Regions from separate parts of the Caballeronia sp. S22 genome, predicted to be linked through region 2. Evidence: predicted binding sites of a transcription regulator. Region 2 holds the regulator's gene; the other holds the start of a gene.
What was found. The regulator FliA, encoded in region 2, starts transcription of late flagellar genes. The targets are predictions, from matches to a motif close to CTAAAGTTTNNNNNNNNNNNGCCGNTA.
Positions count from the first base shown of each region.

Region 1: motA (flagellar motor stator protein MotA) is a predicted target of FliA. The motif match lies at 2,445-2,471, and genes of this name have one in related genera.

Region 1 is NZ_OZ180035.1:3,135,838-3,152,038, reverse strand. Features, by position in the region: gene ACEN42_RS14795 (glycosyltransferase family 4 protein) at 1-818, opposite strand, end outside; gene flhD (flagellar transcriptional regulator FlhD) at 1,477-1,794, shown strand; gene flhC (flagellar transcriptional regulator FlhC) at 1,811-2,377, shown strand; gene motA (flagellar motor stator protein MotA) at 2,518-3,378, shown strand; gene motB (flagellar motor protein MotB) at 3,392-4,390, shown strand; gene ACEN42_RS14770 (response regulator) at 4,458-4,835, shown strand; gene cheA (chemotaxis protein CheA) at 4,887-7,166, shown strand; gene cheW (chemotaxis protein CheW) at 7,184-7,702, shown strand; gene ACEN42_RS14755 (methyl-accepting chemotaxis protein) at 7,723-9,558, shown strand; gene ACEN42_RS14750 (CheR family methyltransferase) at 9,717-10,640, shown strand; gene cheD (chemoreceptor glutamine deamidase CheD) at 10,637-11,371, shown strand; gene ACEN42_RS14740 (chemotaxis response regulator protein-glutamate methylesterase) at 11,368-12,462, shown strand; gene cheY (chemotaxis response regulator CheY) at 12,512-12,907, shown strand; gene cheZ (protein phosphatase CheZ) at 12,910-13,614, shown strand; gene ACEN42_RS14725 (DUF2844 domain-containing protein) at 13,865-14,401, shown strand; gene ACEN42_RS14720 (DUF3443 domain-containing protein) at 14,419-15,732, shown strand; gene ACEN42_RS14715 (SDR family oxidoreductase) at 15,821-16,201, opposite strand, start outside.
Region 2 is NZ_OZ180035.1:210,180-226,380, forward strand. Features, by position in the region: gene ACEN42_RS00955 (thiamine pyrophosphate-binding protein) at 1-498, opposite strand, end outside; gene flhF (flagellar biosynthesis protein FlhF) at 810-2,612, shown strand; gene ACEN42_RS00965 (MinD/ParA family protein) at 2,605-3,522, shown strand; gene ACEN42_RS00970 (RNA polymerase sigma factor FliA) at 3,538-4,272, shown strand; gene ACEN42_RS00975 (diguanylate cyclase) at 4,274-5,368, opposite strand; gene ACEN42_RS00980 (Rieske 2Fe-2S domain-containing protein) at 5,560-6,561, shown strand; tRNA gene ACEN42_RS00985 (tRNA-Arg) at 6,583-6,658, opposite strand; gene ACEN42_RS00990 (cytochrome c5 family protein) at 6,962-7,870, shown strand; gene ACEN42_RS00995 (UvrD-helicase domain-containing protein) at 7,955-10,042, opposite strand; gene ACEN42_RS01000 (oxidoreductase) at 10,189-11,235, shown strand; gene ACEN42_RS01005 (hypothetical protein) at 11,421-12,206, shown strand; gene ACEN42_RS01010 (hypothetical protein) at 12,209-12,601, shown strand; glycine riboswitch at 12,684-12,787, shown strand; glycine riboswitch at 12,797-12,926, shown strand; gene gcvT (glycine cleavage system aminomethyltransferase GcvT) at 13,044-14,168, shown strand; gene gcvH (glycine cleavage system protein GcvH) at 14,231-14,611, shown strand; gene gcvP (aminomethyl-transferring glycine dehydrogenase) at 14,666-16,201, shown strand, end outside.

The sequences.
Region 1 (16,201 bases), 310 kb from region 2:
ACCGGCGTGCCGCAGGCCATCGCTTCGATCATCACCAGGCCGAAGGGCTCGTTCCAGTCGATCGGAAAAAGCAGTGCCTTCGCGCCCGACAGGAATTCCGGCTTTTGCGCCTCGTTGATCTCGCCGATGAACTCGACATGCGCCTGCGACAGCAGCGGCTCGATCGTCGACTTGAAGTATTCCTGGTCGACCTTGTCCACCTTGGCGGCGATCTTCAGCGGCAGACCGCTTTGAGCCGCGATCTTGATGGCGAGATCGGCGCGCTTTTCCGGGCAAATGCGGCCCAGGAACGCGAGATATTCCGGCTTCTTGTGCGGCTGCGGCGTCAGCAGTTCGTTCGGCAGACCGTGATAAACGGTGTTCAGCCAGTTCGCCTGCGGTAGCGGGCTACGCTGATTGTCCGAGATCGAAATGACGTTCGCCTTCGTGAACGTGTTGAAGATCGGCTGCAGTTCCGGCAAATCGAGACGGCCGTGCAGCGTCGTCACGAAGGGCGTATCCATCTGCGTGAACAACGGAAACGGCATGTAGTCGAGGTGGAAGTGCAGCACGTCGAACTCGTGCGCGCGCTGGCGGACGGTTTCGAGCAGCAGCATGTGCGGCGCGAGCGCATCGCGCACGGTCGGGTCGAGACGCAACGCACGCGGCCACACCGCGTCGAGCGTCGCCTTGGTTTGCGAATCGCCGCTTGCGAACAAGGTTACATCGTGGCCGAGCTCGACGAGCGCATCGGTCAGATAAGACACGACGCGTTCAGTGCCGCCGTAAAACTTCGGAGGAACTGCTTCGTGCAACGGTGCAATTTGTGCGATTCGCATAACGTGACTCTCCATGTAGGTGAGGCATTGCAGTCACGCTCCGGTCGAGCGCTCAACACATGCCATTCGGGCGGGCCGCGTGTGGTGTAGACGCCGCCCGAGATCGGCCCGGAGATGAAAAACATCGCGACCGGGTTATCCCTTACTGCCCATTATCAGGATCGAGAGCGGCATTTCATTTCATTTTTCAATCGCTTATCGTTGTTACAGCGCGAAACATGTGCTGTTACGAAGTCAGAATTTGCACCAAAAAAGATGATGTAGACGGATTTGAAGCGTGGAACACGCCGCGGGGTTCTTATAAGCAATTTGCGGTCCTGCGCGCCGAACATTGCAGCGATTGGTCGTCTGGCGCGGCCCACAGCGAAAAGCCGAAACACCGGCATTAAGTCAGACGAATAATTGCCGATAACTTAGTCTGCCGATCGGCAAGCGAAGGGCGTGGGCGTGTAAGAAATATTCCTACACGAATCTTCGCGAAACTCCGTCGTTGCGTCGGAAGGTTTGTCCTACAGGCGCGGCCGCGGGCATCGGCGACAATCGAATCGAGACCAGACAACGCGCGCGGGGCCGCATTCGCCTGTCCTTTGCGAATTCGAGCAAACGTTCACCCGCCGGGCCTGACCAGCCAAGTATCGATTCGGGGAAAAAAATGACGATCAGCAATACGAGTACGCTCGCGGAAATCCGCGAGGTGAATCTGTCGTACTTGCTCCTCGCACAGCGGCTCCTTCAGGAAGACCGCGTTTCGGCGATGTACCGCCTCGGGCTTTCCGCGCAGGTCGCGCAGGTGCTGACTTCGCTGACGCTCGCGCAGGCGGTGAAAGTGGCGTCGTCGAGCCATTTGCTGTGCCGCTTTCGTTTCGACGACCACACGCTCCTCTCGTCGCTCGCCGACAAGGACAAGAGCGCGGCGCTCGCGCACGCCCACGCGGCGATCCTGCTGGCCGACGGTCCCGTCGAGCAGATCGGCTGAGCCACGCGACAACCCGATGGCGACAAAAAGCGTGGTCGCGGAAGTCCGCGAAATCACCCTGGCGATCGAACTGATCGAACTGGGCGCGCGGCTGCAGTTGCTCGAAGCGGAAACGAGCCTCTCGCGTGACCGTCTCATCAAGCTCTACAAGGAGCTGAAGGGCGCGTCGCCGCCGAAGGGCATGCTGCCGTTCTCGACCGACTGGTTCATGACCTGGCAGCCGAACATTCATTCGTCGCTGTTTCACGCGATTTATCGATTCGTCGATACGCACGGCGGCGTGAAGTCGACCATTCAGACGATCGTCAAGAGCTACCGCCTGTACCTCGAACATCTCGAGATGCACGGCGACGAGCCCGTCCTCTCGCTCACGCGTGCCTGGACACTCGTGCGCTACTTCGAATCCGGCATGCTGCAGACCAACGCCTGCACGCGCTGCGGCGGACGCTTCGTCGCCCACGCGTACGAACTGCGCGCGGGCTATGTCTGCGGCCTGTGCCAGCCGCCGTCGCGCGCGGGCAAGACGCGCAAGGCGATCGCATCGTCCGGCGCGACGGAGCGCGCTCCAGGCATCGCGGCCTGACGCCGCACTTCCGGCACGGCCCGCTGCCACACGGGGTTTACCGTTTGCCGTCCACGCGGATTTGCCCCCAAAGTTTTTCAGTCGAGTGCCGTAAACCACTTAACGGCGGTCTTACCGCATCAAAACGTGAGGACTCGACTGTGCTGATTTTCGTTGGATCGCTCGTGACATTGCTGTCCGTTTTCGGCGGTTACGCGCTCGAAGGCGGGCACCTTGGCGCGCTCATGCAGCCGGTCGAGATTCTGATGATCGCGGGCGCGGGCGTCGGCGCGTTCATCCTCGGCAACAACGTCAAGACCATCAAGGCGACCATTCAGGTTCTGCCGACGCTCTTCAAGGGCGCGAAGTACGACAAGAGCATGTACATGGAGCTGATGGGCCTGCTCTACGTGCTGCTCGCGAAGGCGCGCAAGGAAGGCACGCTCGCGCTGGAGGCGGATATCGAAGATCCGGCGAAGAGCCCGGTCTTCAGCCAGTACCCCAAGATTCTCGACGATCACCATATCGTCGAATTTCTGACGGATTATCTGCGCCTCATGGTCAGCGGCAACATGAACGCGTTCGAAATCGAAAGCCTCATGGACGAGGAGATCGAGACGCATCACGTCGAGGGCGAGGCGCCCGCGCATGCGCTGACCAAGGTCGGCGACGCGATGCCCGCGTTCGGCATCGTCGCGGCCGTGATGGGCGTCGTGCACACGATGGCCTCCGCCGATCAGCCGCCCGCGATTCTCGGCGAGATGATCGCGCAGGCGCTCGTCGGCACCTTCCTCGGCATTCTCCTTTCCTACGGTTTCATCGGGCCGCTCGCGAATGTCGCGGAACAGCGCGTCGCGGAGCAGACCAAGATGTTCCAGTGCATCAAGGTGACCATTCTCGCGAGCCTGAACGGCTACGCGCCCGCGATCGCGGTGGAGTTCGGCCGCAAGGTGCTGTTCTCGACGGAACGTCCGTCGTTCTCCGAACTGGAAGAACACGTGCGCCGGGTCAAGTCGAAGTGACCGGAGCACAGCGATGAGCAACGACAGCGAACGGCCCATCTTCATCAAGCGCATCGTCGCCGGCAAGAAGGGGCATCACGGCGGCGCGTGGAAGCTCGCCTACGCGGACTTCATGACCGCGATGATGGCGTTCTTCCTGCTGATGTGGCTGCTTTCGTCGACCTCGCCGGTGCAGCGGCGCGGCATCGCCGAGTACTTCAACATGCCGCTCAAGGCCGCGATGGTCGGCGGCAAGTCCGTCGGCATGGACAACAGCATTCTCATCGGCGGCGGCCGCGATATTTCCAGCAACGAAGCGGGCGCGGCGCGCAGGTCCGACGGCAGCACGCAGCTCGCGCAGCGCGCCTCGGCCAACAACGACGAAGAATTGCTCAAGGCCGCGCAAGGCGAGCTCGAACGGCGCGAGCAGGTGCGCCTGCATGATCTGCAGGTGAAGCTCATGGCCGCGATCGAGGCCAATCCGACGCTGCGCCAGTTCAAGCAGCAGATCCGCATCGAGTCGACGCAACAGGGCTTGCGCATCGAGATCGTCGATACGCAGAAGCGCCCGATGTTCGCGCTCTCCAGCAACGCCGTGCAGCCCTACATGCGCGACATCCTGCGCGAGATCGGCAAGACGCTCAACGACGTGCCGAACCGCATCGTCGTGCAGGGACACACCGACGCCGTGAAGTACGCGGGCGGCGAGAAGGGTTACAGCAACTGGGAGCTGTCGGCGGACCGCGCGAACGCGTCGCGGCGCGAGCTGGTCGCGGGCGGCATGGACGAAGCGAAAGTGATGCGCGTGCTCGGGCTCGCGTCCACGCAGAACCTGAACAAGAAGGATCCGCTCGATCCGGAGAACCGGCGCATCAGCGTCATCGTGCTCAATCGCAAGACGGAAATGTCGATGCTGCGCGACGACGGCTCGCCGGGCGCGACGCTCGACAACGGCACGGACGCGCAAGGCGCGCCGGCGACTGCGCTCGGCCAGCTCATCCCTGGCATCGCGGCCCGGCCCGCGGCGCAATGAGCAAATTGCTCGAAAAACAGGCTCAAGACTCGGCACGTTTCGACCGTCATCACGGCAAGAGACAAACATGATCAAAAACATTCTGGCAATCGACGATTCGGCCGCGATGCGGCAAATCCTCTCGGCGACGCTGGCGACGGCGGGTTACGAAGTGACCGTCGCGTCCGACGGCGACGAAGGGCTGGAGTGGGCGCTCGCGGAGCGCTTCGACCTGGTTCTGACCGACCAGCACATGCCGGGCAGAAGCGGACTCGATCTGATCGTGGCGCTGCGCGCGAACCACGCCTACCGGGCGACGCCGATCCTGGTCCTCACGACCGAAGGCGGCGAGCCCTTCAAGGACGCGGCGCGCTCGGCGGGCGCGACGGGCTGGATCGAAAAGCCGCTCGATCCGGACCTGCTGACCGAACTGGTCGCCGCGCTCTCGGAAGACACGCAGCACTGAAGCGAAAGCAAAAGACAACCCGCGCACCCACGCGCCGACGGTGACTCAAGCATGACACTCGACATTACCCAGTTCTATCAAACCTTCTTCGACGAAGCGGATGAACTGCTCGCGCAGATGGAGCAACTGCTGCTCGTTCTGGACATCGCGAATCCGGACCCGGAAGACCTCGCGGCGATCTTCCGCGCGGCACACTCGATCAAGGGCGGCGCGGCCACGTTCGGCTTCACCGCGCTCACCGAGACGACGCACATCCTCGAATCGCTGCTCGACCGGGCGCGCAACAACGAGCTCGTCCTGCGCCGCGACATGATCGACACGTTTCTCGCGACCAAGGACGTGCTCTCGGATCAGCTCGCCGCCTACCGCGCGAGCACGGAGCCGGATGCAGCCGCGGCCGCCGCGATCTGCGCGAAGCTGGAGCGCCTGAAGAACGAGCATGCCGAAGGCGGCCAGCCGGGCCAGATCGAGCCGCCGTCGCTGCCGGGCACGGAGAAGAACGCGGCGAAGCTGAACGTCGCGCCCGCCTATGAAGGCCCGAACGCGCCGCCCGCGCACGTGATCGCACAGGCGGCGGACGTGATCGAGGACGACGGCAACTGGGACGGCGCATTCGAACTCACCGATGTATCGACACATGCGGGAACCGCTGCCGATGTGACGCCGGGACACACCGGCGCGCTGGCGGCGGATGCAGGACCCCACCTGAAAATTACGCTACGGGGGGTGGGCGAGAAGGACCTGGCGACTCTGATCGAGGAGCTGGGGAATCTGGGAAGCATCGTCGGAGAAAAGAAGACGGACGCCGAGTATGTGGTTTGGCTCGACTCGGACGTCCCGGCCGACGATATCGTCGCCGTGTGCTGTTTCGTGATCGATGAAAAGCAGATCGCGATCGGCCGTGGCGACGCGGCGGCGCAATCCGCCGAAGCAGCGCCAGCAGTACCGGCAGTGCAACCCACGCTACACGAAGAGCCGAAGCAATCGCAGGCGCATGCAGCGCCCGCATCCGTGGCTGGCAAGGAAGCAGTGAAAGAAGAATCGGCGGCGGCGGCGGGCTTGCAGGTCCCGTCCGCTGCCCAACCGACGAAATCCGCGGCGAGCGACGCCGACAAGAAGGCGCGGCCGCAGGCGGCCGCATCGGCGGAAGGCAGTTCGATTCGCGTCGGCGTGGAGAAGGTCGATCAGCTCATCAATCTGGTGGGCGAGCTCGTCATCACGCAGGCGATGCTCGCGGAAACCACGAGCACGTTCGATCCCGCTCTGCACGACCGTCTTTTCAACGGCATGGCGCAGTTGGAGCGCAACGCGCGCGACCTGCAAGAGGCCGTCATGTCCATCCGCATGATGCCGATGGATTACGTATTCAGCCGCTTCCCGCGTCTCGTGCGCGATATCGCCGGCAAGCTCGGCAAGGAAGTGGAACTCGTCACGTTCGGTCAGGCGACCGAGCTAGACAAGAGCCTGATCGAGCGCATCATCGATCCGCTCACGCACCTCGTGCGCAACTCGCTCGATCACGGCATCGAAACAGTGGAAGCGCGCCGCGCGGCGGGCAAGTCGACCACCGGCCAGCTCGTGCTGTCGGCGGCGCATCACGGCGGCAACATCGTGATCGAAGTGAGCGACGACGGCGCCGGCCTGCGCCGCGACAAGATTCTCGCGAAGGCGCAGAAGCAGGGCATGCAGGTTTCCGAATCGATGAGCGATGAGGAAGTCTGGCAACTCATCTTCATGCCGGGCTTCTCGACCGCCGAACAGGTGACCGATATTTCCGGCCGCGGCGTAGGCATGGACGTGGTGAAGCGCAACATCCAGTCGATGGGCGGCCACGTCGAAATTATGTCGCGCCAGGGCGCGGGCACGACCACGAAGATCGTGCTGCCGCTCACGCTCGCGATCCTCGACGGCATGTCGGTGAAGGTCGGCAACGAGATCTTCATTCTGCCGCTGAACTTCGTGATGGAGTCGCTGCAGCCGGTCGCGGAAGACATCTACACGGTCGCGAACGGCGAGCGCGTCGTGCGCGTGCGTGGTGAATATCTGCCGCTCGTCGCGCTGCATCGCGTGTTCGATGTCGAAGGCGCGCGTACCGAGCCGACGCAGGGCATCGTCACGATCATGCAGACGGAAGGACGCCGCTTCGCGATGCTGATCGACGAACTCGTCGGCCAGCAGCAAGTGGTCGTGAAGAACCTCGAAACCAATTACCGCAAGGTGCACGGCATTTCCGCCGCGACCATCCTGGGCGACGGTCGTGTCGCGCTGATCGTCGACGTGGCCGCGCTCAACCGCGAATCGCGCGCACAGCACGGCGCGCACTCTCACTAACAACGAAGGAGCCATTCATGGCAGACGTTCAAACGATTCATACCGCTGCGCCTTCGCGACGTGATGCGGGTCACGCCGAAGCGGCCGGACAGGAATTCCTCGTGTTCACGCTCGGCGCCGAGGAATACGGCATCGACATCCTGAAGGTGCAGGAAATTCGCGGCTACGACAACGTTACACGCATCGCGAATGCGCCCGCGTTCATCAAGGGCGTGATCAATCTGCGCGGCATCATCGTGCCGATCGTCGATATGCGCATCAAGTTCAATCTGGGCCGCGTCGAGTACGACAACCAGACCGTCGTGATCATCCTGAATGTGGCGCATCGCGTGGTCGGCATGGTGGTCGATGGCGTGTCGGACGTGCTCACGCTCGCGCAGGAGCAGGTGATGCCCGCGCCCGAATTCGGCGGCACGCTCGCGACGGAATATCTGACGGGCCTCGGCACGGTCGACGGCCGCATGCTGATCCTGATGGACATCGAAAAGCTCATGACGAGCCGCGAGATGGAGTTGATCGACTCCGTTGCCGCATAACGAGCGAAGAGAAAGAAGCCATGCTGAAGAAGTTGTCGATCCGCACGACGCTCACGCTCGTCGGCCTGCTGTTCACCGGATGCGCGGCGCTGATCGGCGCGCTCGCGCTCGCCGGACTCAATTCCGCCAACGCGTCGCTCTCATCGCTCGCGCAGGAAGACCTGGTCGCGATGCGCGCGCTCTCGGAAACGTCGTCGTATCTGCTGCGCTCGCGCATCACGCTCGACCGCGTGCGCTCGCTCGCCGAAGCGGGCAGCACGGAAGAAGCGAAGAAGGCGATCGATCGCGGCCAGTATCTGCTCGACAAGAGCAATGAAAACTGGAAGGTCTATCTCGACACGCCGAAACCGACGCTGCCGAAGGAAACCTTCGACGCGCTCGTCGCCCAGCGCGACGCGCTCGTGAAGACCGGCGTGGAGCCGGAATTCGCCGCGATCCGCGCGAACGACATGGCCGCGTATCACGCGATCGCCGACACGAAGATTAGCCCGATGTTCGTCGCCTTCGATCAGGCCGTGACGGCTGCGGTGGCCTCGCATCAGGAGCACGCGGAGACGTCGCGCGCGAGCACGGCCTCGCATATCGCGGCGCTCAACATGACGATCGGCGCGGTGCTCGTGCTCGCGGTGCTGATGCTCATCGGCACGCGCATGGCGCTCTCCAGCCTGATCGTGAAACCGATCAACGATGCCGTCGATCACTTCGACCGCATCTCGCGCGGCGATCTCACGCAGTCCGCGCATACGGACCGGACCAACGAAATCGGCCGCCTGTTCGCGGGCATCGAGCGCATGCGCGGCAACCTGACGGCGATGGTCGGCTCGGTGCATCGCGGCGCGGAATCGATCGATGTCGGCGCGCATGAAATCGCGAGCGGCAACACGGATCTGTCGCAGCGCACGGAAGAGCAGGCGGCGTCGCTGCAGGAAACGGCGTCGAGCATGGAAGAACTGACGAGCACCGTGAAGCAGAACGCCGACAACGCGCGCCAGGCGAGCCAGCTCGCGGTGAGCGCATCGGATATCGCGTCGCGGGGCGGCGAAGTCGTCGAGCAGGTCGTCGAGACGATGCACGCGATCGCGTCGAGTTCGAACAAGGTCGTCGACATCATCGGCGTGATCGAAGGCATCGCGTTCCAGACCAACATTCTCGCGTTGAACGCGGCCGTCGAAGCGGCGCGTGCAGGCGAGGAAGGCCGCGGCTTCGCGGTGGTCGCGGGCGAAGTGCGTTCGCTCGCGCAACGCAGCGCGGCGGCGGCGAAGGAAATCAAGGCATTGATCGGCGATTCGACCGCGAAGGTCGACAGCGGCACGGAACTCGTCGCGCGCGCCGGTCAGACGATGGGCGAGATCGTGCAGGCGGTGCGCCGCGTGACGGACATCATGGGCGAGATCAGCGCGGCGTCGGAGGAGCAGTCCGACGGCATCGAGCAGGTCAACCGCGCCGTCACGCAGATGGACAGCGTGACGCAGCAGAACGCGGCGCTCGTCGAGCAGGCGGCGGCTGCCGCGGCATCGCTCGAAGAGCAGACGCGTCAACTGAAGGACGTGGTCGCGCAATGGCGTCTGGAAAGCGCGGCGCCGGTGCGCGCGAGCGCATCGACGGCAGCGGCGCGCATCAAGGCGTCGGCGCCGGCTGCGCGCATCGAGCCTTCGTCGGCTGCGGTTGCGTCGAAAGCCGAAAAGCACGCGAAGTCCGCTCAGAACGCGAAAGTTGCGCCGGAAGCGGCCGTTATCAAGGAAGCAGGCAAGGCCGCAAGCAATCCGGCGGTCAAGCCGGCGAGCGCCGTGAAGCCCGCGCCCGCGCCGCGCGCAAAGGCGACGGTCGCAGCCGACGGCGACTGGGAAACCTTCTAACCGAATCCGGAAACGAACACGACCATGTGGGCATCGCGCATCACGATCGATAGCCGGCGTTTCATCGAAACGCACGGCATGCGCGAGTCCGCAGGGTCGAGCGCGAAGAACGCGCCACATCGGGCGCCGCTAAGGGTGTCAAGGAAGCACGAAACATCATGATGGCAACGCGCAACCCGCGTATCGACCTGGGCGCCAGTGTGCGTGGTCCGGAAGTCGAGCGCGATTTCGAATTCACGGCGGCGGACTTCGCCCGCATTCGCGAGCTGATTCATCGGCGCGCGGGCATCTCGCTGTCGGACCACAAACGCGACATGGCGTACAGCCGGCTCGCGCGCCGTCTGCGCGCCTGCGGCATCGATACGTTCAGGCAGTATCTCGATCGCCTCGAAACGAACGACGACAACGCCGAATGGGAAGCGTTCGTCAACGCGCTGACCACGAATCTCACGGCGTTCTTTCGCGAGTCGCATCACTTTCCGATTCTCGCGGAATTCGTGAAGCGCCGGCAGCAGCCGTTCTCGGTGTGGTGCTCGGCGGCTTCCACCGGAGAGGAGCCGTATTCCATCGCGATGACGCTCGTCGAAGCGCTCGGCGAACACGCGGCGCGCCAGTGCACGGTGTTCGCGAGCGATATCGACAGCCAGGTGCTCGCGAAAGCCGAAGCGGGCGTGTATTCGCTCGATCAGGTGAAGGCATTGCCCGTCGAGCGTCTCAAGCGCTTCTTCCTGAAGGGCACGGGTTCGCACGCGGGTCTCGTGAAAGTGCGCCCGGAACTGCGCGCGATGGTGAATTTCGGCCGCGTCAATCTGACGGACGCGCGCTACGACTTGAAAGGCCCGTTCGACGCGATCTTCTGCCGCAACGTGATGATCTACTTCGACAAGCCGACGCAAGGGCAGGTGCTCTCGCGCTTCGAGCCGCTGATGAAGCCGGGCGCGCTGTTGTTCGCGGGACATTCGGAGAACTTCACGTATGTGTCGCAGGCGTTCAGGCTGCGCGGCCAGACCGTGTACGAGCTGTCGCGCGACCTGAAGACGACGGGCAAGCCGCAGCGCGCGCTCGCAGGGGAGGCGGCATGAGCGGGCTGCCGATCGCGTCGAACCTCTATTTCGACAACCATTTCAAGAAGCCGGGCGTGAAGCTCCTGCCGAACGAGTTCTACATGACGAGCGAAGACATGGTGCTCGTCACCGTGCTCGGCTCGTGCGTGGCGGCGTGCATCAACGACCGCACGGCGGGCATCGGCGGAATGAATCACTTCATGCTGCCCGACGACGGCTCCGACGCGTCGCATGCATCGTCCGATTCGATGCGCTACGGCGCGTACGCGATGGAAGTGCTCATCAACGAGCTCATCAAGCGCGGCGGACGACGCGAGCGTTTCGAAGCAAAGGTGTTCGGCGGCGGCGCGGTGCTCGCGGGCATGACGACCATCAACATCGGCGATCGCAATTCGGAGTTCGTGCGGCGCTATCTCGCGCTGGAGAAGATTCGCATCGTCGCCGAGGATTTGCAGGGCATGCATCCGCGCAAGGTCGCGTTCATGCCGCGCTCCGGACAGGTGATGGTCAAGAAGCTGAAGACCGCGCACGATCCGATCGTGGTCGAGCGCGAGCAGGCGCTCGTGCAGCGCTCGCCCGAAGAGCGCGCCGAGCGGCTCGCGAAGGCGCGTGCGCGTGTCGAGCTGTTTCAGTCGAACGCGACGGCCGCGAAGCCGCGCGCGGAATTGTTCACGACGAATGCGTCGAACGTGAAGCGCCCGCGCGTGGAACTGTTCACGTCGCGCATGAAGACCGTGGAGGAAGCATGACACTCAGCCACGCGCCGAAAATCAAGGTGCTATGCGTCGACGATTCGGCGCTCGTGCGCAGCCTGATGACCGAGATCATCAACTCGCAGCCCGACATGCACGTGTGCGCAACCGCGCCCGACCCGCTCGTCGCGCGCGAACTGATCAAGCTGCATAACCCGGACGTGCTCACGCTCGACGTCGAAATGCCGCGCATGGACGGCCTCGACTTTCTGGAGAAGCTGATGCGCCTGCGGCCGATGCCGGTCGTGATGGTGTCGTCGCTGACCGAGCGTGGCAATGAAATCACGCTGCGCGCGCTGGAACTCGGCGCGGTCGATTTCGTCACGAAGCCGAAAGTCGGCATTCGCGACGGCATGCTCGACTATGCCGAAAAGCTCGCCGACAAGGTGCGCGCCGCATCGCGTGCGCGCGTGAAGCAGGTGAGCCACGTCGCGCACACGCAGACGCATGCAGCGCACAAGCCGGCGCCGCATTTCAACAACCCGCTCGTGTCGACGGAAAAGCTCGTGATCGTCGGCGCATCGACGGGCGGCACCGAAGCCATCCGCGAAGTGCTCGTGCCGCTGCCGCCCGATGCGCCCGCGGTGCTGATCGCGCAGCACATGCCGCCGGGCTTCACGAAGTCGTTCGCGCAGCGTCTGAACGGGCTGTGCCGCATCACCGTGAAGGAAGCGGAGCACGGCGAGCGCGTGCTGCCGGGCCACGCGTATATCGCGCCGGGCCACGCGCATCTGGTGCTCGCGCGCAGCGGCGCGAACTATGTCGCGCATCTGTCGGACGCGCCGCCGGTGAACCGGCATCGGCCATCGGTGGACGTGCTGTTCCGCTCGGCGGCGCAGCACGCGGGCAAGAACGCCATCGGCGTGATCCTGACCGGCATGGGCCGCGACGGCGCCGCCGGTCTGCTCGACATGCAGCAGGCGGGCGCGTACACGCTCGCGCAGGACGAAGCGAGTTGCGTGGTGTTCGGCATGCCGCGCGAAGCAATTGCAATGGGCGGCGCAAGCGAAGTCGCGCCGCTCTCTGAAATGAGCAGGCGCGTCATGGCGCGGCTTGCCTCGATGGGCGAACGCGTGCAGCGCGTCTGAACTTTTTGGATTGAGCGGCGCCGCCGCATGAGAACTCAAGGGAGTAATGATGGACAAGAACATGAAGATCCTCGTCGTCGACGATTTTCCGACGATGCGCCGTATCGTGCGTAACCTGCTCAAGGAGCTGGGCTACGGCAACGTCGACGAAGCCGAAGACGGCGCGGCCGGCCTCGCACGCCTGCGCGGCGGCGGCTTCGACTTCGTGATCACCGACTGGAACATGCCGAACCTCGACGGCCTTTCGATGCTGCAGCAGATCCGCGCGGACGCGGCGCTCTCGCATCTGCCGGTGCTGATGGTGACGGCGGAGTCGAAGAAGGAAAACATCATCGCGGCGGCGCAAGCGGGCGCGAACGGTTATGTGGTGAAGCCCTTCACGGCCGCCACGCTCGACGAGAAGCTCACCAAGATTCTCGAGAAGATGGCCAAAGCCGGGAGCTGATCGTGAACGATCTGACCACTGAACTGGCAGCCGCGGTTGCCGAAGCTGAAGCCGATCCATCGAGCGACCGCATCCTCGCGCGCATCGGACAGCTCACGCGCACGCTGCGCGACTCGATGCGCGAGCTCGGCCTCGACAAGCAGGTCGAAGCCGCCGCGCAAGCCGTGCCCGACGCGCGCGACCGGTTGAAATATGTCGCGACGATGACCGAGCAGGCCGCAGAGCGCGCGCTCAACGCGATCGAACTCGCGAAGCCGATGCAGGAAGCGATGCAGACGGAAGCGCAGTCGCTCGACGCGCGCTGGGCCAAATGGTACGACGCGCCGCTCGCGCAGGGCGAGGCGGGCGAGCTTCTCGCACAAACGCGCACGTTCCTGCAGAGCGTGCCGGAGCGGACCCAGGCGACCAACGCGCAGTTGCTGGAAATCATGCTCGCACAGGACTTCCAGGATCTGACCGGGCAGGTGATCAAGAAGATTACGGACGTCGTGTATCTGATCGAGCAGCAATTGCTGGGCGTGCTGCTCGAAAACATCGCGCCGGAGCGGCGCGAGCAGTTCGCGGCGTCGGCGGCGGCGCTGATGTCGTCGGCGACCGGCAGTCCGGAAAGCCTGCTCAACGGGCCGCAGATCAAGCCGGAAGGGCGCAGCGACGTCGTGCAGGATCAATCGCAAGTCGACGATCTGCTCGCCAGCCTCGGCTTCTGAGGCGCTTGCAATTAGTCGTCGTTTCGACGTACTCAGCGTCACAAAGACACGCGGAGGGCATACCATTGCCCTCCGCGTTTTCTATTGTGTGCGCTTGCGAACGTTAGGACTATTCCTCGCGGCTGGCATACTGATGGTATTCGCGCCCGAAAAAACAGGGGCGAAATGCGGTGGCGCATCTGTCACTCAATCGTCAAGAGCCGGTCGCGAGCAGGGGCGCGCGGCCGATCGAAAACCGATAGGAGGCCCAGTGAAGGCACCGAAGCAATCCCGTCATGGGCATCTTGTAAGCGCGCTCGCGTTCGTCGCGGGCGCATTGAGCGTGTGTACGGCGCCCGCCTACGCAGTGCTCGGCGGCGAGCCAATGAGCGCGCCGCAAGGCGCCGCCACGGCGTCCACGACAGCAGTCGCGCGGGCCGCGGTCGCGAGCGGCGCGTCGAACGCATCGTCGACACCGGCAACATCGGCGTCGAACTACACCGTTCTCACGACCACGCTCGCGAGCGGCACGGTCATCAACGAATATTTGTCCGCGCAGGGTGTGGTGTTCGGCATCGCGTGGCACGGGCCGCGCGTGCCGGACCTCGCCAGCCTGCTCGGCAGCTATTTCCCGCAGTATCAGCAGGGCCTGAAGGCGCAGCGCGCCGCGCGCGGCGGCCGTGGGCAGGTAAGCGTGCAGGATTCCGGGCTCGTCGTGGAATCGGGCGGTCACATGGGCTCGTTCGCGGGCAGCGCTTATCTGCCGCAATCGTTGCCCGCCGGCGTATCCGCCAGCGATATCCAGTAAGCGACGGGAGACTCAGTATGCATCGAACGACACTCGGCCATCCCGCCCTCTCTTCATCCCGACGCGGCGGCTTCGCCCGCTGGCTCGGCGTGCTCTGCCTGTCCGTCATGCTCGCGGCCTGCGGCGGCGGCGGCGACAACAACTCCAGTTCCAGCAGCGGCGGCTCGTCGGGCGGCGGTTCCGGCGGCGGCTCGGGCGGTGGCAGCTCCGGCACCAGCAGCGCGAACGCGCAGCCGATCGCGCCGAACGGCACGAACGCGGTGCCGATCAACGTCAACACCGGCGTCGCGGGCTTCGTCAATATCCCGAATGTCTCGGTGACGGTGTGCGCGCCGGGCTCGTCGGTGTGTCAGCAGATCGACAACATTCAGGTCGATACGGCGTCGTTCGGTCTGCGCATTCTCGGATCGGCGGCGCAGTCCGTGCTCGGCAGCCTGCCCGTCTCGCAAGCATCGAACGGCGGCCAGCTCGCCGAATGTGCTGGCTTCGCCGACGGCTACACATGGGGCACCGTGCGCACCGCCGACGTGAAGATGGGTACGGAAGTCGCGTCGAGGGTGCCGATCCAGATCATCGGCGACCTGAACGCATCGGCGGCACCGACTGGCGATAACGGCTGTCCGTCGGGCAACGACGAGAACACCACCGGCGACATCGGCGCGAACGGCATTCTCGGCATCGGCCCGCAGACATACGACTGCGGCAACGGATGCGTGAGCACGTCGCTCAACGCGATGTACTTCGCGTGCAGCAACGGCGCGAACTGCTCGCCGGTCGCCGTGCCGCTCGCGCAGCAGGTGACGAATCCCGTCACGAAGTTCGCGGTCAACAACAACGGCGTGATCGTGCAGTTGCCGCCGGTTCCGGATAACGGCGCGGTCAGTGCGACCGGCGTGCTGATATTCGGCATCGGCACGCAGAGCAACAACGCGGTAAGCGGCGTGACGAAGTACGGCACGGACCCGTACGGCGACCTGAACGGCACCTACAAGGGCAAGACGTACAAAACGTTCTTCGACACGGGATCGAACGGCAATTTCTTCCAGGATAGTTTCCCGCAGTGCTCGGGTTCGACCGCGTTCTATTGTCCGAGCTCGCAGCAGTCGCTGTCGACGACCATCGTCGGCACCGAAGGCAACAGCGCTGTCGTGCCGTTCCTGCTCGCCAACGCAAGTACGCTGACCTCGGGCAAGAACAAGTTCGCGTTCAATAGCCTCGGTGGGCAGTTGAGCATGTCGAACTTCTTCGACTTCGGTCTGCCGTTCTTCTTCGGCCGGCATGTGTATGTCGGATACGAGCTGCCGAACAACCCGGCTTACGTTGCCTTCTGATGTGCCGATGACCTGACCGGAGATCGATTCCGGTCAGGCGGTCCGCAAATGAAAAACCGGCTGCGTTTTTGCGCAGCCGGTTTTTTTGTCACTCGCTCGCGCGCGGTTTGCGTGGCGCGCGCTCGGCGAGTGCATCGTAGAGCCAGCGCGGGAGCGCGTGCATCAGCATGCCCGCGACGCGCATCTGCCAGGGAAAGGTCGCATAACGCACCTTGCGCTCGATGGCGTCGGCGGTTTTCGCGGCGAAGCGGTCGGCGTCCATGAGAAAGGGCATCCGATACGGATTGTGCGCGGTCATCTCCGAGCGCACGTAACCCGGCGCGATCGTGACGACGGCCACGCCGAGCGGCCGCATTTCGAGGCGCAAGGCTTCCAGATACTTCGCCACCGCCGACTTCGACGCGCTGTACGCGCCGCCGCCCGGCAACCCGCGCACGCCCGCGACGCTAGCAATGCCGACGAGCGTGCC
Region 2 (16,201 bases):
GCCCGAGGTCGCCGTGTGAAACGCGTGGCTCATGTACTCCGGCACGCGGCGCGGATCGTCGATCTGCGCGACCCATTTCGCCATCTGCCCGAACATGCGCCGATAGTCGATTTCCTGAAACGCCTCGCGGTCCATGTGATCCCGCGCGCATTGGCCGATGAGCAGGATCATCGGCGTCGAATCCTGAAACGCGGTGTGCACGCCGATCGACGCGTGCGTCGCGCCCGGCCCACGCGTGACGATCGCGACGCCCGGTTTGCCCGTCAGCTTGCCGACCGCTTCGGCCATGTTTGCCGCGCCCGCCTCGTGGCGGCAGACGATCGTCTGAATCTGCGAGGTTTCGTCGTGCAGGGAATCGAGCACGGCGAGAAAGCTCTCGCCGGGCACGCAGAACACGCGCTCGACGCCGTGATGCACGAGCGCATCGACGAGAAGACGCGCGCCGGTAGTTTGATTGTCGGGAGAAGCGGATTGCGCGGAGGGGACAGCGGACGCCATGCGAAGAACTCTCCTGTGAGTGTCCGGATCGTCGCGGATGCGGGCCGGACCGTGAGCGAATTGCCCTAAAGCTTACGCCGTCGGGCGAGCACGCGGCCAGAAGCAAAGCGGAATTTTTTCCCGGCGCGCGCGACCTGTTCGCGCTGCCCGCGGCATTTCCATCAGCCGAAATACCCCTTTTTCTCGCCCCTTATCCAGCGATGGAGAAAGGGTGGAGTTCGCAATAATGGCTTCACTGAAAAGCGGACACGGCAACGAGCCAAGCGGGTCCGCCTCGCAAAGATCGCAGTTTCACCTCATCGGGGGCAAGTTTGAACATTCGTAAATTCATCGGCGCGAACAGCCGCGACGCATTGCGCCAGGTTCGTGAAGCGCTCGGCCCCGATGCCGTGGTGCTGTCCAATCGCACGCTGGATGATGGTTCCGTGGAGATCGTCGGTGTCGCGGACAGCGATATCGCGTCGATCTCGCCGGCCGCGAAGGAACAGGCCGTGCGCTCGGGGGGCTCGTCGCGCGCCGCGCTGGCCGCTGCGGCCGCCGCGCTGCCGGCGAAGCAATCCGCCGCGAATCCCTACGCGAGCGGGGACGTGTTTTCGTCGGTCTTCGGCGCAAACACCGACGCCGACGATGAAGACGATTTCGCGCACGAACACGAAGCCGCTTCCGACGAAGAAGCGCCGCGCACGATGGCCGACTCGAACCCGTGGCTGATCGAGCATGCGAAGCGCATCGCGCAGCAGGCGACGATGCCGTCGAACCGACCGCTGACGGCGTCCGCCGCGATCGCTCGCGGTATGGGCGTGCCGGTTCCTGTCGCCGCGCAAGAGACGCGCGCCGACAGAACGCCGGAAGCAGGCAAGTACGCGATTCGCCAGCAAGCGCATGCGCAAGCGAACCGCGCGGAGGCCATCGCTCAGGCGCGCGTTCAATCGAAGGTCGAAACGCCCGACTGGGCACGCGAAGCCGCGCAGGTCGCCGCACGCCGCGCCGCGCAGAAGATCAACGCGAGCGCGCCGCACGCCGAAGCACCGGCGGCGAGCACCGCGCCGGCTGCGCAGGAAGGCGCCTTCGAAGGTCTGCCGGCGAACGCGGCGGCGGTCGTGACGGAAGCGATCCGCGCACGCATGGAGCAGGTCGTCAACGAAACGGTGATGAACGAGCTTTCGTCGATGCGCTCGATGATGGAAGAGCACTTCTCCGGTCTGCTCTGGGGCGAGCGCCAGCGCCGCAACCCGACGGGCGGCGCGCTGACCAAGCGTCTCTTCGCCGCCGGTTTCTCCGCGCAACTCGTCCGCATGATGGTGGACAACATGCCGGAGATGGAAAGCGTGGAAGGCGCGCTCGAATGGGTGCAGGAAGTGCTCGAATCGAACATCCCGGTGATGGATAGCGAAGATGCGCTGATGGAACGCGGCGGCGTGTTCGCGCTGATGGGCCCGACGGGCGTCGGCAAGACGACGACCACCGCGAAGCTCGCGGCGCGCTGCGTGATGCGCTTCGGCGCAAGCAAGGTCGCGCTGCTCACGACCGACAGCTACCGGATCGGCGCGCACGAGCAACTGCGCATCTTCGGCAAGATTCTCGGCGTGTCGGTTCACGCGGTGAAGGACGCCGCGGACCTGCAGCTCGCGCTTTCCGAGCTGCGCAACAAACATATCGTGCTGATCGACACGATCGGCATGAGCCAGCGCGACCGCATGGTCTCCGACCAGATCGCGATGCTGTGCGGCGCGGGTCATCCGGTGCAGCGCATCCTGCTGCTCAACGCGACGAGCCACGGCGACACGCTCAACGAAGTCGTGCAGGCATACAAGAGCGCGGCGGATCAGCCGCCGCTCGCGGGCTGCATCCTGACCAAGCTCGACGAGGCGACGAATCTCGGCGGCGTGCTCGATACGGTCATCCGCTACAAGCTGCCGGTGCATTACGTGTCGACCGGCCAGAAGGTGCCGGAGAACCTGTACGTCGCGACCAAGCGTTTTCTCATCAAGAGCGCATTCTGCATTCCCCGCGACGGCTCGCCGTTCGTTCCGCAGGACGAAGAAGTGCCGGCGCTGCTCTCCGCATTGTCCGCGCGCGCCACGACCGAACTGCATGGGGTGCACTTTGGATAAGTTCGTGCTCGACCAGGCGGAAGGTCTGCGACGGCTGCTCACGCGTGCCGGTTCGCGCGTGGTGGCGGTTGCGGGCGGGCCGGCGGGCATCGGGTGCACGTCGGCGGTGGTGAATCTCGGCGCGGCGCTGTCCGTGCACGGCAAGGATGTGCTCGTGATCGACGAGCATCAGGACGCGGGATCGGTGAGCCGCATGCTGGGTTTGTCCGATGCAGGCACGCTCGCCGCGGTGATGTCCGGCCGCCGCGCGCTCGCCGATGTCGTCGAGCGCACGCCGTTCGGCTTCTCGCAGATCGCCGCGCCGCGCGACGAGCGCATCAGCCACGACGCCGCGCAGTGCCGCGCATTGCTCGATGGTCCGGCCGACATCGTTTTGATCGATGCGCAGCTGGACCGTCACGGCGCGCTGTCGACGCTCGCGGCTCAGGCGCATGACTTTCTCATCGTGACGCGGGTAGCCGCGTCGGCGATCACCGAGGCGTATGCGTGCATGAAGCGCCTGCACTACGCCCATGCGATCGGCCAGTTCCGCGTGCTCATCAATCACGTGCAGAACCCGGCTGACGCGGCGGTCGCGTTCGACAACCTGTCGGGCGTCGCGAGCCGGTATCTGGCCGTGTCGCTCGTGCAGGCAGGGTATGTGTCCGAGGATGCGCGCGTCGCTCGGGCAAAGGAACTCTCACGCTGCGCAGTCGAAGCGTTCCCGGCCACGGCCGCGGCACGCGACTACCGCGCGATCGCGGCGGAGCTCCTCCACTGGCCGATGCGCCCCGCGCCGTACATGCGCGCGGCGAACGGCCAGCCAGACGCGCGAATTCCGGTTGGCGACTCTGAACAGGGCGGGCGGGAGGCGGCGCATCGTGTGGCCGCGCTTCACGACTTTGCAATGAGCAGCACGGCGTCGATGTGATCAAGATAGGTGACCATGATGTATAACGCCCAAGGCAAACTCTCACAGTCGGACGTCCTGACGAAATATGCGCCGCTCGTTCGTCGGCTGGGGCTTCAGCTCGTCGCCAAGATGCCGGCGAGCGTCGATCTCGACGATCTCATCCAGGCCGGCATGATCGGTCTGCTGGACGCGGCGAGCCGCTACAAGGAAGATCAAGGCGCGCAATTCGAAACCTACGCGAGCCAGCGCATTCGCGGCGCGATGCTCGACGAGCTGCGCGCCAACGACTGGCTGCCGCGCAGCATGCGCAAGACGTCGCGCGAAGTGGAATCGGCGGTGCATAAGGTCGAGCAGAACCTCGGCCGCTCCGCGAGCGAGACGGAGATCGCCGAGCACATGAAGATGCCGCTCGATGAATATCAGTCGATGCTCCAGGATCTGCACGGCAGCCAGCTGATCTACTACGAAGACTTCGACCGCTCCGCTGACGACGAGCCGTTCCTCGACCGTTATTGTGTCGATCGCTCGGACCCGCTTTCGGCGCTGCTCGACGACAGCCTGCGCGGCGCGCTGATCGAAGCGATCGACAAGCTGCCCGAGCGCGAGAAGCTGCTCATGAGCCTTTACTACGAACGCGGCCTGAACCTGCGCGAAATCGGCGCGGTGATGGAAGTGAGCGAATCGCGCGTGTGCCAGCTGCACAGCCAGGCGGTCGCACGTCTGCGCACGAAGCTGCGCGAGCAGGCGTGGACGAGCGTCGAGGCCTGATTCAGTTCGTTTCGAAGTCGCGCGTTTCGGCGAAGACCGTTTTCCCTTCGCCGAGACTTTTCGCGCGATACATCGCACGATCGGCGGCGCGCAGCACGGCGGTGATGCCGGATTGCTGCGCGCTCGTCGCGCTCGAAAGCAGACACGCGCCGATGCTCGCCGATACCGACACCGGCCGCTCCTGCACCGATGTCATCGCGTCGAGAATCGAGTGAATGCTGTCGGCCACCGATAGCACCGCCGCGCGGTCGCGCACCTGATGTGCGAGCACGACGAACTCGTCGCCGCCCAGACGCGCGATGGTGTCCGACTTGCGCATGCGCTTCGCGAGCGATTGCGCGAAGGCTTGCAGCAGCATGTCGCCGACGGCGTGACCGTAGGTATCGTTCACTTCCTTGAAGCCGTCGAGATCGATGAGAAGGAGCGCGGTGGCATCGTCGCCATCGGTTTCGCGCGCGGTCATCGCACGATCGACGATCCGTTCGAGCGCGTATCGGTTGGACAGGCCCGTGAGCGGATCGGTCGATGCCTGACGCGCGAGATCGCGATTCGCATTGCCGAGGCGATCGACGAGTACGCTCAAATACACCGATGCGCCCAGCACGCTCAAACCGAGCCCGATCGCGGCGGGAAGATTGGCGCGCCACCACGGCTGCCAGACGCCGAGCGCCATCACGACGATAAGCGCCGTCGCGCACGACACCGCGAGCGTGCGCTTGCCGTAACGGCATCCCGAGCCGATCAGAAACCAGAACATCACCCAGATGAGCGGCAGCGCGATCGCGCCGCCCGCTGCAAGCGCGAGCCCGAGCAGCGTTTGATCGGCGATGGTCGTGACCGTGAGACGCTTCTCCGACGGCGTGCTCATGCGGCTGACGATCAGCAGCGTGGCCGCACCGTAAGACACGTAGAGCGCGATGAGACGCGCGACCGCCAGTGCATCGTAGGAAGGGCGGAGCCACGCGAAGATGCCGTAGGCCAGAAGAACCGCCGCCCCCATCCAGACCCGCAGCGTGGCCTGCTCGCGCTCGGGATTCCGGTGCTCGGACCATGCGAAGGCATAAGGCCGGCGTGCCGGTTGATGCGCCTGCTCCATACTGAACCCCTGGATGGTGATTTCTTTCTTTTATCTTGCTGTCGTGTACTGCGGCCCCGTCGCGTGGCATCGGCTTTATGGCGTGGTATCGAATTGCGCCGAGCGAGCGATCCGCTATTTTGCAACGTTTTGCGAAGACGCTGTGTTTCGTGTAATAACGGCTTTCGCACTTCTATTTCCGATTCACCGTGATGCGCGACGAATCCATTTCTCTGGTCGGCGAATGGCTGCCGGTCTGCAATAGCGAAGACGTTCCCGAAGGCGGCGCGCGCGGCTTTGTCGTCGCCGATGAGCGCATCGTCGTGTGGCGCGACAGTATCGGCGCGGCGCATGTGTGGCGCGATTACTGTCCGCATCGCGGCGCGCAGTTGTCGCTCGGGCACGTGATGCGCGATCAGATCGTGTGCCCGTATCACGGCTGGCGTTACGACATCGAAGGGCAGTGCTTGCGGATTCCATCGAATCCATCTTTGCGTCCTCCGAAGCGTGCCTGCGCGACGACGTTCGTCAGCGAGGAGAAGTACGGCGTCGTGTGGATGTGCTTCGGCGAGCCGGCCTACGCGCTCGATTTCTTTCCCGAAGCCGCGATTCCCGGTGGCCGGCGCATCAATCTCGCGCCGCAGACGGTGAGGTCATCGGCGCCGCGCGTCGTCGAAAATTTTCTCGATATGGCGCACTTTTCGTTCGTGCATGTGGGGATTCTGGGCGAGGACGCGCACACGGAAGTGCCGGATTATGAAGTCGTGCAGACTTCCGATGGCGGACTGGAGGCGCGGCAGTGTCGGTACTGGCAACCCGCGGGGATTCCTGGACAGGGCGGCGGCGCGATGATCGATTATGTGTATCGCGCGAAGCGTCCGTTGATCGCGAGTCTCACGAAGATGGCGTCAGGCGGACAGGGTGCGCTGCATATCATGCTGGCGGCGTCGCCGGTGACGCAGACGGAAACGCGCGCGTGGCTCGTGTCGATTCATGAGGACGACGCGACGCATTCCGATCAGGCGCTTTACGACTTCAATATGGAAATACTGATGCAGGACACGCCGATCGTCGAGTCGCAATGGCCTCGGCGTCTGCCGCTCGATCTCGATGCGGAGTTGCATCAGCGGTGTGATCGGATGGCGGTGGCTTACCGGAGATGGCTGGCGGGGATGGGGTTCGGCTGGGGGACGATTCTCGCGGAAGCCGAATGATCGCGCGTCGCGGAGAAGGATTGGCGCGCCCGGCTGGGATCGAACCAGCAACCCCTGCCTTCGGAGGGCAGTACTCTATCCATTGAGCTACGGGCGCATCGGGGAGAGGCCTTGCGTGAGGGAAGCGCCAAAAGACAAACGGCTGCTGCAAGGCCCAACGAATCCGAGAGAATACCTGTTTTCCGTGACTTCGTCCATCGCACGGGGTTGGACGCATCGCGCGAAGCATCACACGATTCGGGTAAACGCCCGCACTGCCGCCACAGCCACCTCGCGCCGACAGTTAAGCGTTCCGTCTATAATCGACCGTGCCTTTCCCCAGGCGCGCCCAAGCGCAATGCGGTAGCTGTCACGCTGTCACTGAACCGACTCACACCAAAAAACGGGAGACGAGACAAGCATGAGCGAAGCACCCCACGGAGCCCCGATCAAGACGCCCGGCCAACTCATCGCCGCGATCATCGCGGGATTCGGCATCCCGGTCGCCATCATCATCCTGCTCGCGGTTTATGTGAACAACTCGACGCGTACCGGCGCGGGCACGGACATCGAGCAGTCGGTGAACGAGCGCATCGCGCCCGCCGCGCAAGTCGATATCCGCGACGCCAACGCGCCGCGCGTCTACAAGTCCGGCGAGGAAGTCTTCAAGGCCGTGTGCTCCGCCTGTCACGCAGCGGGCACCGCTGGCGCACCCAAGTTCGGTGATGCCGGCGCGTGGGCGCCGCGTATCGGTGAAGGCTACGACACGCTCCTGCACAACGCGCTCAATGGCAAGGGCGCGATGCCCGCACGCGGCGGCACCAGCCCCGACGATTACAGCGACTTCGAAATCGCGCGCGCGGTCGTCTATATGGCCAACGGCAGCGGCGGCAAGCTGGCGGAACCGGCGCAACCCGCATCGGGCGCGGCGGCGAGCGCGGGCGCATCGGGGGCGGCAGCGGCATCGGGCGCAGCGGCTCCGGCAGGCGCGAGCGCGAATGAGAACGCGCAGGCGGCGGCAGCCGTCGCAGCACTGGCATCGGTGCCGCAGGCTGCAGCACCGGCAGCGGGTGGCCAAAGCGCCGATGCGGCTCAAGCCGGCAAGGCGCTCTATGAGCAAGTCTGCCAGGCATGTCACGCGGCTGGCGTGCTCAACGCGCCGAAGTTCGGCGACAAGGCCGCATGGGCGCCGCGCCTGAAAGAGCCGATGGACACCGTCTACAACTACGCATTGCACGGCAAAGGCGCGATGCCGCCGAAGGGCGGATCGAACGCACCGGATGCGGACGTGAAGGCCGCCGTCGATTACATGGTGAACGCGGCGAAGTAACGATCGCGCGTGCAATGAGAAAACCCTGCGTCGGTTCAAGCGGCGCAGGGTTTTTCATTTTGAAGCGCGAAGAAAGCGAAAGCGTCAGGTCTTCTGCAACATCGCCTTGAGCATCGCCATCCGATCTTTTGGCGACAACGGCTTCTCCTCGGCCGTCGGCGGCGGTGCGTCGTCGAGCAGCATCTCGGGGATGAAGCGCGACGGCTCGCACACCACCGTCTCCCGCGCGCGCTTTCTCTTCTTGCACCAGTTCAGATGCAGACTGCGCTGCGCCCGCGTGATCGCGACGTACATCAGCCGGCGCTCTTCCTCGATACGCGAATCGTCGACGGGCGCGTCATCGTCCGAGCTGCCGCGATGCGGCATGATCCCTTCTTCTACGCCCACCAGAAACACGTGCGGATACTCCAGTCCCTTCGACGCATGCACCGTCGAGAGCCGCACCGCATCCGGATCTTCTTCCTTGCCTTCGAGCATCGACATCAGCGCGACGGTCTGGATCAGGCCGAGCAGGTTCTTACCTTCATCGGCGAAACCGTCGGCGGTGTCGTAGCCGGTCTGCTCCGCGCCCGGCGCGGCTTCCGGCTTCGTGCCCTTGCGCTTCAACCATTCGAGAAACTCGAGCACGTTCTGCCACTTCGATTGCGCCTGCCGTTCGTCGTAGGCATCGTAGAGATACGACTCGTAGTGGATGGCTTCCATCATGTCGTCGAGCACTTCGGTCGCCGGATCGCGCGCCGCACGGTCCGACAGCCGGCGAATCCATTCGCAGAACGTGCGCAGCGGCTCGACCTGCCGCGCCGACAGACGCGCCTCGATGCCGCCCATGAACACCGCCTCGAACAGCGACACCTTCGCGGCGCCCGCGAACGCGCCGAGCGCTTCGAGCGTGGTATTGCCGACGCCGCGCCGCGGAGTCGTGATCGCGCGGATGAACGCGGGATCGTCGTCGGGATTGGCGATCAGACGCAGATACGCGATGAGATCCTTGATCTCCGCCTTGTCGAAGAACGACTGCCCGCCCGACAGCACATAAGGAATGCGCTCGCGGCGCAGCACCTGCTCGAAGATGCGCGCCTGAAAGTTGCCGCGATAAAGAATGGCGTAATCGCGAAACTGCGTGCGCCGCTCGAACTTGTGCGCCGACAGCCGGAACACCACGGACTCGGCCTCGTGCTCTTCGTCGTTGCAGCCGGTGACGGTGATCGTGTCGCCCATGCCGTGCTCGGACCACAGCTTCTTCTCGAACAGCTTCGGATTGTTCGCGATGACGTTGTTCGCCGCCGTCAAAATGCGCACCGTCGAGCGATAGTTCTGCTCCAGCTTGACGACGTGCAGCTTCGGGAAATCCTTGCCGAGCTGCGCGAGGTTTTCGAGCGTCGCGCCGCGCCAGCCGTAGATGGCCTGATCGTCGTCGCCGACAGCCGTGAACGCCGCACGCGGGCCGGCGAGCTGCTTCAGCAATTCGTATTGACAGGCGTTGGTGTCCTGATATTCGTCGATCAGCAGATAACGCAGGCGGTTCTGCCACTTGTCGCGCACCTGCTCGTTCTCGGCGAAAAGCTGCGCGGGACGCAGGATCAGATCGTCGAAATCAAGCGCCTGATACGCGTGCAGCGTCGCCGCGTAGCTGCGAAAGACGATCGCCGCCTGATGCTCGTCCTCGTTATTCGCGAGCACGGACGCCTGATCCGGCGAGACCATCGCGTTCTTCCATAGCGAGATGATCGACTGGATCTTGCGAATCAGGCCCTTGTCGGTCGTGCCGAGTTGTTCCTGCACCATGCCGAAGCAGTCGTCCGAATCCATGATCGAGAACTGCGGTTTCAGTCCGACATGTTCCGCTTCCTGCCGCATGATCTGCACGCCGAGCGAGTGGAAGGTGCAGATCGTCAATTGATTGACGGGAATCTTGCGGCCTTCCTTGCCGGGCGTGGTGAGCGTCTTGCCTTCGAGCAGCTTCGCGGTGCGCTCGCGCATTTCGAGCGCGGCCTTGTTCGTGAAAGTGAGCGCGGCGATGTGCTTCGGCTCGAAGCCGCGTCCTTCGATCAGATGCGCGATCTTCTGCGTGATCACGCGCGTCTTGCCGCTGCCCGCGCCGGCGAGCACGAGACAGGGACCATCGAGATAGCGCACGGCTTCGCTTTGCGCGGCGTTCAGACCAGCGGACATCGTTTTGGACTTTTGGAGTTCGGGCGCGCTTAGCTGAAAACCTGCGCGCGGAGGAGAGCGCGATGTTAACACGATAGCGGCGGCGCGGTTCCGGCCCCTGTTCGTGCCACAATAACCGATCGAATTCACGACAGGACGATGCCCGCATGAGCACAGCACTGAAAGTCGGCGTGATGGGCTACGGCCTCGCCGGCGCGACGTTTCACGCGCCCGTCATCGAGCACTGCGGACGGGCGGAAGTCACGGCCATCGCGACGAGCCAGGCCGAACGCGCGGCCGCGGATTATCCGAACGCGCAGATCGTCGCGGACTTCGATGCGCTGCTCGCCGTCGACGGCCTCGAATGCGTCGTCGTCGCGACGCCGAACGACACACACTTCGATCTCGCGCATCGCGCGTTGTCGGCGGGTAAGCATGTGGTCGTCGACAAGCCGGTCACGCTTTCCGCGCGCGATGCCCGCACGCTCGCCGATCTCGCGCAGCAGAAAGGGCTCGTGTTCGCGCCGTTCCACAATCGCCGCTGGGACGGCGATTTCATGACGGTGCGCGCGCTCGTCGAAAGCGGGCGGCTCGGGCGCATCACGCATTACGAATCGCATTTCGACCGTTTTCGTCCGAAAGTGCCGCAGCGCTGGCGCGAGGAAGCGGAGCGCGGCGGCGGCCTGCTGTTCGATCTGGGTCCGCATCTGATCGATCAGGCGCTGACGCTCTTCGGCGCGCCGCAGACGGTGACGGCGTTCGTGAAGGCGCATCGCGATCACGCGCACGCGCCGGATTACGTGCATCTCGTGCTCGGTTACGAGGACAAGGAAGTGATCCTGCACGCGAGCGCGCTCGCGGCGCTGGAGCCGCCGCGTTTCGCGATCCACGGCACGCGCGGCAGTTACGTGAAGAACGGGCTCGACACGCAGGAAGATCAGTTGCGTTCGGGTATGCGGCCGGGCAATGCGGAGTTTGCGAAGAATCCGCCGGGCGTGCTGCGCGAAGTCGATGGCGATCACGATCTGCGTCATGAATTCGCCACGAAGGATGGCGCGTATGTCGAGTTTTATCGCGCGCTGGCGGCGTCGATTCAGGACGGCAAGCCTTTTCCGGTTTCGCCGCAGGACGCGGTCGATACGATGACGATTATTGAGCTGGCGATTCAGAGTGATAGGGAAGGGCGGAGTGTGCCGTTCGCACGGGGAGAGTAATCCGACGTCGAGCAACGCGTGGAACTGGTGGCGGCACCGAGACGCCGCTTAAATTATTTGCCGTTTCCAATGTTTCAATGCGCGTTGACAGTGGTTTATTTCTTATTTTTAACAAGATAATCCATGAACTCGATGACGCTGCTAGTATCCAGACACGCACGCATTAACGTCTGGAGCAAGCGTCATTGAATCTTCCAAAATCCGCTACCTCGGAATGGCTCAGCGAAGTGATCGACATGACGATCACAGCAAGTGGAAACGAGCTCCGGATAAAGCGCATCGAACGAGAAGCGCGAGCGCTCCTCCAGAAAAATGCGGGCCAGCCGGAAATGTGCTGGCTTGTACTCTCGTTCATCGCGTTCTTGCAAGGAAATCGTGGCGACTGCATTCGTTGCGTCGAAGCAGCCAACGCGCTGGCAAACCGCGACGTGACGATACTGGGTAACGCGGCGACGCTTATGTGCGACCTCGGGGAACCTGAACTTGGCGCGAAATACGCTCGCCAATTTGCAGCTTTAAGTCACAGTGATCCGAGATTGGCGATCAACGCCGCCCGTGCGCTTTATGGCGTTCTTCTTTTTGAAGAAGCAGCGGACGTAATGTGCGTTCGGAATGCCGAGTCTTTGCTCAGCCAAGACGATGGTTTCCTCCGCGATTTAAGTGACACGATCACTTTGTTTCAAACCGCCGGCGTTCATGCTGAACTTCGCCAAGCCCTATTGGAATCGGCGACATCGATCGTGCGCGCAACAGGTTGCGAAATCAGACGGGCGCGTCCTGTTCGATATTTCGAATGCACGATGAGATACGAACTGTTCGTTGAAGAGTCGGCCAGTCAGTGTGCCAGCGTGAACTTCGCAATCGCTGAAGGCCTCGTCGAGCAATTCGAAGAAGCATATCCGGAGTTGATCACTTTTGTTTGCCGCCCGCTTGGATCATTCACGCCGCGCGGTATCTCTATTGAAATTTAACGATGAGCATTGACGTTGCAGATTTAATTGGTTTGGCGCAGCAATTATCTGCGGGCGACAGCGAGTGTGAGTGGCGATCGGGGGCGTCGCGCGCCTATTACGCTGCATATCACAAGGCACTCCTGGTTGCGGATAAGTGCCTACCACCCAATCCCTTTTTAGCCGGAGAACATCAGCGCCTGGCGGATCGGTACATTGCGGAAGGAAAAAAGGGCAAAGCGCTTGCATATGTGCTGATAGACCTCAAAAAGGTGCGAACGCTTGCTGATTACCATCTCACAGAATCGTTTCGTCAGCACGATGCAACAGATCTGGTGGCCAATTGCATTGCGTTCTTGCCGAGAGCGGATGAATTTGCGACTCGACAAACTAACGGCACATCCGCGGCAGTCTGAACACAGTTCAGCCAACGCCTCCACCGTCCATCAGACGCGCCCGAATCCGTTTGACAACCCCAATTCGGTCGCGTAAATTCTGCCGCACGCGTCGGGAGAGCGCGTGGTTTCGTTCATGCAGCGAAGACCGCGCCGCCGAAGGGGCACACCCGCAAACTCTCAGGCAAAAGGACCGACTGCGTCGAGGAATTCGTTTCCTCGCACTCTGGAGAGCGGCAGCGGCTTCAGCATGAAGCCAGTTGCCCACCGAAGGGGCGCGCGATGAACCATCAGTCACGCTGATGGTTCGCGCAATCTCTCAGGTACCGAGGACAGAGGGGTCACGCATCGCAACCGCTTCGCGGCATGCGCCTTGCGCGCTGCATCAGGCAGCACGAAGGCGCATCCGGCCAGGCGAAATGTGCGCTGCGTGGCCTTTTTTGTTTCGCGAACCGAGGCCCCGATGACCGAACTTCAACACACGCCCCTGCACGCCGCCCACCTCGCGCTCAACGCGCGCATGGTCGATTTCGGCGGCTGGGACATGCCCGTCAACTACGGTTCGCAGATCGACGAGCATCGCGCGGTGCGCACCGACGCCGGCATGTTCGACGTGTCGCATATGCGCGTCGTCGATTTCGAGGGCGACGCCGTCCGCGAATTCTTCAAGCACGCAATCGCCAATAACGTCGACAAGCTCACGACGCCGGGCAAGGCGCTCTACTCGTGCCTGCTCAACGGCAACGGCGGCGTGATCGATGACCTGATCGTCTACTACTTCTCCGAAACGAATTTCCGCGTCGTCGTGAACGCCGGCACGGCGGAGAAGGACATCGCCTGGTTCGGGCAGTTGAACGCCGAAGGCAAATTCAATCTTTCGATCACACCGCGCCGCGATCTCGCGATCATCGCCGTGCAAGGCCCGAACGCGCGCGAAAAGACCTGGCAAGTGCTGCCGGACACGCGCACGCAAACTCAGGACATCAAGCCGTTCAACGCGGCCGTTTTCCCGTCGACGCAATATGGCGAGTTGATGCTCGCGCGCACCGGCTACACCGGCGAGGACGGTTTCGAGATCGTCGTTCCGGCGACGCAGGTCGAGGCGTTGTGGAACGCGCTCGCCGCCGCGGGCGTGAAGCCCGCAGGCCTCGGCGCGCGTGACACGCTGCGCCTCGAAGCCGGCATGAATCTGTACGGCCAGGACATGGACGAGAACGTCTCGCCGCTCGACGCAGGCCTCGCGTGGACCGTCGATCTGAAAACGGAACGCGATTTCGTCGGCCGCAACGCGCTCGAAGCGAACGGCTCGAAGGCGAATTTCGTCGGGCTCGTGCTGATCAAGGAAAACGGCAAGGCGGGCGGCGTGCTACGCGCGCATCAGAAAGTCGTCACGCAACACGGCGACGGCGAGATCACGAGCGGCACTTTTTCGCCGTCGATGCAGGAATCCATCGCGTTCGCGCGCGTGCCGACAGGCGTTGCCGTCGGGGACACGGTGCAGGTCGTCATCCGCGACAAGCAACTTCCGGCGCGCGTGGTAAAACTTCCGTTCGTGCGCAACGGCCGAGTGTTGGTCGAGCTTTCATAACGCCGTCGCGCCCGTTCCCTCCGATCAAGAAACTCACGAAAGAACCACGCAAGGAGCATCCAATGAGCATCCCGGCCGATCTGAAATACACCGAATCGCACGAATGGGTCCGCACCGAATCCGATGGCACGCTGACCATCGGCATCACCGATCACGCGCAGGAAGCGCTCGGTGACATCGTGTTCGTCGAACTGCCCGCGGCGGGCAAGACCGTTACGGCGGGCGATGCGATCGCCGTCATCGAATCGGTGAAGGCGGCATCCGACATTTACGCGCCGGTTTCGGGCGAGATCGTCGAATCGAACGACGCGCTCACCTCGGCGCCCGATCAGGTGAACGGCGCGCCGTACGAAAGCTGGCTCTTCAAGATCAAGCCGGCGGGCGACGCCGGTCTGGACAAGCTGCTCGACGCCGAAGGCTACGGCAAGTCGATTGGCGAATAACTCATCTCAATGACGATTGCGGCTCGACGGAGAGCCGCAATCGCAGGACAAAACATGAAGCTCGAACACCCGGATCGCCTGATGAACCGCACCTCCCTGTCACTCGCCGCGCTCGAATGCCACGACGCATTCGCCGAGCGGCACATCGGCCCCGATGACGCGGACCAGCGCGCAATGCTCGATGCGCTCGGTTTCGCGTCGCGCGCGGCCTTCATCGACGCGGTGATTCCTGAATCGATCCGCCGCAAGGAAACGCTGCCGCTCGGCGCGTTCACGCAGCCGAAAAGCGAGGCGGAAGCGCTCGCGTCGCTGCGCAAGCTGGCGGACGAGAATCTGGTGTTTCGAACCTGGATCGGACAGGGTTACTACGGCACGCACACGCCGGCGGTGATCCTGCGCAACGTGCTCGAAAATCCGGCGTGGTACACGGCTTACACGCCGTATCAGCCGGAGATTTCGCAAGGCCGTCTCGAAGCGCTGCTCAATTTCCAGCAGATGGTGATGGACCTGACGGGCCTCGCGATGGCGAACGCCTCGCTGCTCGACGAAGCCACCGCCGCAGCCGAAGCGATGACGCTCCTGCAACGCGTCGGAAAGCCGAAATCGAACGTGTTCTACGTCGCCGATGACGTGCTGCCGCAGACCATCGAAGTGGTGCAGACGCGCGCGAAGCCCGCGGGCATCGAAGTGAAGGTCGGTCCGGCCGCGGATGCCGCGAGCGCGAACGCGTTCGGCGTGCTGCTGCAATATCCCGGCGCGAATGGCGATGTGCGCGACTATCGCGCGCTCGCGGAAGCAATCCATGCTGCGGGCGGCCATGTCGTCGCGGCGGCGGATCTGCTCGCGCTGACGCTCATCACGCCGCCGGGCGAATGGGGCGCGGATGTCGCGATCGGCAATACGCAGCGTTTCGGCGTGCCGGTCGGCTTCGGCGGCCCGCACGCGGCTTACATGGCCGTGCGCGACGAATTCAAGCGCCAGATGCCGGGGCGTCTCGTCGGCGTGACCGTCGATGCGCAGGGCAACTCCGCGCTGCGCCTCGCGCTGCAAACGCGCGAACAGCATATTCGCCGCGAGAAGGCGACGTCGAATGTCTGCACGGCGCAAGCGCTGCTCGCGATCATGGCCAGCATGTATGCCGTCTATCACGGCCCGCGCGGCCTGAAGACGATCGCGTCGCGCGTGAACCGCGTGGCGTCCATCTTCGCGGCGGGCGTGAAGAAGCTCGGCTACACGATCGCCAACGACACGTTCTTCGACACGATCACGATCGACAGCGGCGCGAGCACGACCGCGCTGCATCAGGCTGCTTACGCCGCGCATGTCAATCTGCGCCACGTGAGCGCGACGCAAGTCGGCGTATCGGTCGATGAAACCACCACGCGCGACGATCTGCTCAAGCTCTTCGCGTTGTTCGCCGAAGTCGCGGGCAAGACCGAAACGTTCGATATCGACGCGCTCGATCAGGCCGCCACCGATTCGCTGCCTGCCGAACTGCATCGCACGAGCGATTACCTCACGCATCCGGTCTTCAACCGCCATCACTCCGAACATGAAATGCTGCGCTATCTGCGCAGCCTTGCCGACAAG